One region of the Carnobacterium sp. AT7 genome, then DNA from elsewhere that is predicted to be linked to it. Evidence: predicted binding sites of a transcription regulator. Region 1 holds the regulator's gene; the other holds the start of a gene.
The links. Region 1 encodes LexA, which represses DNA repair genes until DNA is damaged. Its sites were predicted from a motif close to CNAACANNTGTTNG; they were not measured.
Positions count from the first base shown of each region.

Region 2: recX (recombination regulator RecX) is a predicted target of LexA. The motif match lies at 985-998, and genes of this name have one in related genera.

Region 1 is NZ_ABHH01000020.1:28,506-31,804, forward strand. Features, by position in the region: gene ylqF (ribosome biogenesis GTPase YlqF) at 1-13, shown strand, start outside; gene CAT7_RS08415 (ribonuclease HII) at 24-797, shown strand; gene lexA (transcriptional repressor LexA) at 859-1,482, opposite strand; gene CAT7_RS08425 (DUF896 family protein) at 1,646-1,885, shown strand; gene tkt (transketolase) at 2,017-3,299, shown strand, end outside.
Region 2 is NZ_ABHH01000032.1:17,295-20,593, forward strand. Features, by position in the region: gene mutY (A/G-specific adenine glycosylase) at 1-85, opposite strand, end outside; gene recX (recombination regulator RecX) at 85-936, opposite strand; gene CAT7_RS10125 (general stress protein) at 1,071-2,015, opposite strand; gene CAT7_RS10130 (SDR family oxidoreductase) at 2,181-3,050, opposite strand; gene CAT7_RS10135 (general stress protein) at 3,258-3,299, opposite strand, start outside.

The DNA of each region.
Region 1 (3,299 bases):
ACCTAAAGAATAGAGGAACGCGTGTGGAAAAGCCTTTAAGTATTGCAGCAATCAAAGAATTATTGTCAACCATTTCCGATTCAACCGATGAGCGACTATCAGCAATTAGGAATGATTCCCGTAAAGGGGCTGCGAGTGCATACAAAGCATGGGAAAATAAGTTGAAGAAACAGCAATCTATTCTTGATAAACAAGAAGAAATGCTTCAAATTGAACGTTATTTTTGGGAACAAGGTACGCAATACATCGCTGGAATCGATGAAGTAGGAAGAGGACCACTAGCTGGACCTGTTGTGGCTGCTGCAGTGGTATTACCGAAAGATTTTGATGTGTTAGGTATAAATGATTCTAAGCAATTGTCTAGTGCAAAACGAGAAGCATTATTTGAACAGATCCAAGAAGCAGCAGTAGCTATTGGAATTGGTGTAAAAGATCATCATATAATCGATAAAGTAAATATTTACGAAGCAACTAAATTAGCCATGATTGAAGCCATACAACAATTGCCTGTACAACCAGAACAATTATTGATTGATGCTATGCATTTACCAGTTAGTATACCGCAAGAAAGTTTCATCAAAGGGGACGCCAAAAGTATATCTATTGCTGCGGCAAGTATTATTGCTAAAGTAACAAGAGATAGAATGATGGCTGATTATGATGATTTATATCCAGGCTATGGTTTTGCTAAAAATGCTGGTTATGGAACTAAAGTACATTTAGAAGGATTAGAAAAACAAGGAGCATGTCCAATTCATAGAAAAACATTTGCTCCTGTAAAAAACGTACTAAAATAGGTACCGCGATATAGCCTAAAAAAACGAATGAATAGGAAACTATTCATTCGTTTTTTTTATATTATTGGATATGGCTACGGTATAAGCCAATAACTTTACCTAAAATAGTTAATTCATTAAGTAGGATAGGACTCATTGTATCATTTTCAGGTTGTAATCGATAATGATCTTCTTCTTTATAAAATCTTTTACACGTTGCCTCATCATCAACAGTCATAGCAATGACAATGTCGCCATTATTAGCGGTTCCTTGTTTGCGAATAATAACTTCATCACCATCAAAAATACCAGCATTAATCATGCTTTCTCCGCGAATAGTCAACATGAATAACGATTCATTTTCAAATTGTAAATTTGGAGGAAGAGGGAAATAATCGGTAGCTTCTTCTACTGCTAAGATAGGCTCTCCAGCTGTAACGGTTCCTAATAAAGGAATTTTGTCTAATGCAATCCCTAATTTTGTTAATCCTAAAGCTGTTAATTCAATGGCACGTGGTTTACTAGGATCCCGTTGGATATATCCATTTTTTTCTAAGCGGGAAAGATGTCCATGTACTGTTGATGTAGAAGATAAAGAAACGGCTGTTCCAATTTCTCTAACAGTTGGAGGATAACCCTTCAATTTAACTTGATTGTATATATATTGCAAAACTTCAACTTGTCTTGATTCCGGATTTTTACTCATAATAGATATAAACACCTCGTTTCTTTTTTTATCATTCTAAGATTACCATATATAGCACAACAAATCAAACAAACGTTCGTAGATAAAGAGGATAAAAGAGTGATTTTATCAAAGAAGTTTGTTATAGTTGAACCAGAAATAAAAAAAATGCTGGAGTGATTAAATGTTACCAAAAGAGCAGATGGAAAGAATAAACGTTTTAGCGAATAAAGCAAAGACCAAAGGATTGACCATACAAGAACAAGTAGAACAAAAAAAATTAAGAGACGCTTATATTGAAGCATTCCGAGGTGGAATGAGAAAAACAATTGAAGGTGTTAAAATAGTAGATGAAGAAGGTACGGATGTTACGCCTGATAAATTGAAAGACATCCAAAAAGAGAAAGGCCTTCATGGCAGATAAAAAGGTTTGTTCATAAATGGGATAAGCATTAGATTCTCCCATTTATGAACATTCTGTTCGTGAAAGCGTTGCACTTAAAGCGGAATAATAGTAAACTAATAGAGTACTAATAGAGAGTTCAAATCGAAAGGATGATTTTTTTGTTTGATAACACAGACCAGTTAGCAGTAAATACAATTAGAACACTAAGTATGGATGGTATACAAAAAGCCAATTCCGGACACCCAGGCTTACCTATGGGGGCTGCTCCAATGGCTTACGCATTGTGGACTAAACAATTAAAAGTAAATCCAAAAAACTCAAAATGGTTTGACCGTGACCGTTTTGTCTTATCAGCTGGACATGGTTCAATGTTATTATACAGCTTGTTACATTTAGCTGGATATGACGTTAAAATCGATGATTTAAAACAATTCCGTCAATGGGATAGTAAAACACCTGGACATCCAGAGGTTAACCATACTGATGGAGTAGAAGCAACTACTGGTCCTCTAGGACAAGGTATTGCAAATGGTGTAGGTATGGCTATGGCAGAAGCTCATTTAGCTGCTACTTATAATAAAGAGAGCCACACAATTGTTGATCATTTCACGTATGCTTTATGTGGAGATGGCGATTTAATGGAAGGTGTTTCAGCTGAAGCAGCAAGTTTAGCTGCTCATTTAGAACTTGGAAAATTAGTAGTTCTTTATGATTCAAATGATATCTCTTTAGATGGACCAACTTCAAAAGCGTTCACTGAAAATGTTGGACAACGTTTTGAAGCTTACGGTTGGCAACATATTCTTGTAAAAGATGGCAATGATTTAGAAGAAATCAACGCAGCAATTGAAGCTGCAAAAGCTGAAACGAAAAAACCTACTTTGATTGAAGTTAAAACAATTATTGGTTTTGGAGCTCCTAATGCCGGAACACACAAAGTTCATGGTGCACCACTTGGAGCAGAAGGAATTGAAGCTGCTAAAAAAGCTTATGGATGGGAAGGCGAAGATTTCTTTGTTCCTACCGAAGTAGCAGAACGTTTTAAAGAAACTATGGTAGATAAAGGAGCAAAAGCTGAAGAAGAGTGGAAAGCTGCATTTGAAGCATACCGCACTGAATATCCAGAACTAGCTAAACAGTTTGAAATGGCATTAAGCAATGAATTGCCAACAGATTGGGATGCTGAATTGCCAACTTATAATGTTGAAGATGATGCATTAGCTTCTCGTGTAACCGGTAGCCAAGCTCTAAATGCGATTGCAAAAAAAGTTCCATATTTCTGGGGCGGTTCTGCTGACTTATCTTCATCTAATAACACGATGATCGCAGATGTAAAAGATTTCCAAGCTGGTCAATATGATGGCAGAAACATCTGGTTTGGTGTTCGTGAATTTGGTATGACAGCTGCTATGAATGGAATTGCCTTGCATGG
Region 2 (3,299 bases), on a different contig from region 1:
GTTCAATTTTTTCTTGTGGCCACATCGGTATATCAAAAATCAGTTTTTGTTTTTTTTCAACTAAATTGATTTCAGTTTGTGTCATTAATCTTCGTCTTCCATTTCTTTTTCATTAATATATTGTGTAATCAAATCACCAGCAAACCCTTTTTGGAACAAACCACTTTTAACTTTTTGACTTTTTTTAGCTCCAGTTAATTTAGTTTGTTTGCGCCAAATTTTGTCTCCTTGTGTTTTTAAAGCTTCATATTCATCGTCATCTTCTTTTACTGAATCTATCTGTTCCAAAACTTGAGTAATTACATCAGATTGAAATCCTTTTTGCATCAAATTTTGACGAATTTTATTACTCGTTTCTCTCGAAGAATGTTGCGAAGAACGACGCATAACTTTTTCTGCTAATGCAACACCATTTTCTACCATTTGATCAAACGGGTACTGCTCCATTGCTTCTTCAATGGTCTCTTCATTAACTCCACGTTTTTTCAATTCTCTTTTTATCACGTAAGGCCCCTTTCCGCTAACATTTGCAGCGGTTCTTGTATAACTTTCAGCATACATCAAATCATTTAAGTAGCCTTGTTCTTTTAATTGTTCAATCACCTGATCAGCTGTCTCACCCGTAAACTCATGGGCAATTAAATCATCTTTAATCTCTTTTATTGAGCGCAAAGAATAGTTCAAATAAACTAATGCTCTCGTATATGCTTTACGGTAGCCATCTTCGATTTCTAGTTGCTGACGGAAGCTCTTTGAAATTTCCATACCCTTATGCAAAATATGTTTAATTAAAATAGCTTCATCAACAGGAAAAGCATATTCTTCATCTAAATAAATATTGTAACGCCCTTTTCTTTTTTGCGCTTCAATTTTTGTGATTTTAGGCAATGCTGATGGTGAAGTATTTTGTTTTTCACTATCTAATTTATATATCATAGCCTCACACTCCTACTTCAGTTCTACTATTATAGCATAAACCATTAACAAACACATGTTCGAAAGTTTAAATTTAATCATTTGCAAAGAAAACGACACTGACCTAAGTCAGAGTCGTTTTGACTACTATTTATTTATTTATTTGGAAAATCTCTTTTTGGATCATTTCTTGGCTGACCAGATAAGGTGCTGCCGTCAAAATGAGGCAGATCTAACTCTTCTTGGTTTTGTGAACTAAGTCCAGAAGGTTCATCATTTGGTACTGAACCTGTTGGTGGCGTTCCCTGTAATGGATTGTCATTAGGATTGTATTCTTGATGATTTAATGAGTCAACTGATGGAGTTACCACGTCTCTAGTATCATCTCTTCGATCTTGCTCTTTGCTAAAAGGACCATTCGATAAATCATCCTCTTGATTGTCTTGCAATCTAGGATTCTCTTCATTCCAAATTGAATCAATCATTAAATCATCTTCTTCAATCGTTTCAGGAACAGTCGTTTCTGTTAAACCGGGTTGTACTGTTGTATTATCAGCTGGACCTTTTTCAGCTGTAAAATTAGTTTCTAATGGTACTTCTGCATTATTCAAACGATCATCGCCATCATTTGCTAAAATATCATCATCTGTTGGTTGAGAAGCATTTCTTACTACACGCACTCCTTCACCAGCTTGTCCCACGATAAGATTTGATGATTCTGTTGATTCCTGAGTCTCTTGATTGCTTGGATTTAATCCGGTAGTTTCATCTGAAAGGACGATATATTCTCCTGCTTTTAAGGAATCAGCATAGTGAGCTGCAGTCGCCGAATCAACGCCAAATTTTTCTAATTGAGCATTATCGTCTGCATCTGTATCAGTAAACAGATCTTTTAGTTTGTCCCAAGTAGATTTTTCATCCTCTTGTTCAGTTAAAACTTTACTAACTTCTACACCTGATTGTTCTTTAATTGCTGAAGAATCTTGTTTAGTTGTCACAATTTTTATGCTGTCTCTAGAATGACCTTCCGCTAATAATTGTTCTACACATGCTGATGTTTCTTGTACATTTGAAAATGAACCAACAACTACTTTACTCATACTTAACACTCCCTTTTAAGATTATCGACTTTACTTAACGATTTGTTCCTTCTTTTCTTTATAAACTCACCTTAACAAATGAAGAATAAGTTATCAAAATAGACGACTTGAATTGAACGTTAAAGCTCATTTAGTTGCACTTTAATAAAAGTTAAGAATCACTCATCAACCATTTATGACGACTCCGCCATTAACGTGTAAAACTTGACCAGAAACATAACTAGAATCGGTACTTGCTAAATAGACATAGGTTGGTGCCAACTCAAAAGCTTGCCCAGCACGATCAATTGCTCCACCTTTTCCCCAGTCTTTCAATTGTTCTTCAGTAAAAGTAGCAGGAATCAATGGAGTCCATATTGGACCTGGCGCTACACCGTTAACACGGATTTCCTTCTCAATCACTTCGTCATTTTGAGAAAGCGATCTAGTAAAGGAAGTAATGGCCCCTTTAGTAGCCGAATAATCTAGCAAATGTTCACTGCCGCGGTAAGCAGTAATTGACGTTGTGTTGATAATTGACGCTCCTTTTGACAAATGAGGCATTGCAGCTTTCACAAAGTAAAATTGACTAAAGATATTGGTTCTAAATGTACGCTCTAATTGTTCTGCCGTGATATCACCAATTTTTTCTTGAACATGTTGCTCACCAGCATTATTGACCAGAATATCTAAATGACCCCATTCTTTCATAACTTTAGCAGTAACTTCTTGGGCATATGATTCTTGACCTACATCACCTTTGAATATTAAAGCTTTGCGCCCGATCTTTTCAATTCGATTTTTCGTGTAGTTCGCATCGTCATCAGATTCCAAATAGCCGATAGCTACATCTGCTCCTTCTTTTGCAAAAGCAATCGCTACCGCTTGACCAATACCACTGTCTCCACCCGTAATAATAGCGGTTTTCCCTTCCAGTTTTCCAGCAGCCTTATAATTAGGATCTTCTGTTTGCGGTTCAGGGTTAACATTTTTACTTTCGTCATCTATCAAATAATTAGCTTTAGGTTTTTGTGTTTCTTTTTCATTAATTGTCATTGTTATTCCCTCCTCGGTTTCTTTTCACAACTAGCATATCAACTTCAGAAAACGAATTCAAATAAGAGGACTTCTTTGACTAAAATAATTTTCTAGCGATTTGGCTAATTTTTTTTGTTCAGGTAACTCGCTATAAATTACCTCTACGACAGTTCTGATACGCATAAAAAAAGGGCGATAAAAAACTCACCCTTTTTGCTTAACTATTTAGTTCGTTTTATCATCTTTTTTTATCGATTTCCCACCAGC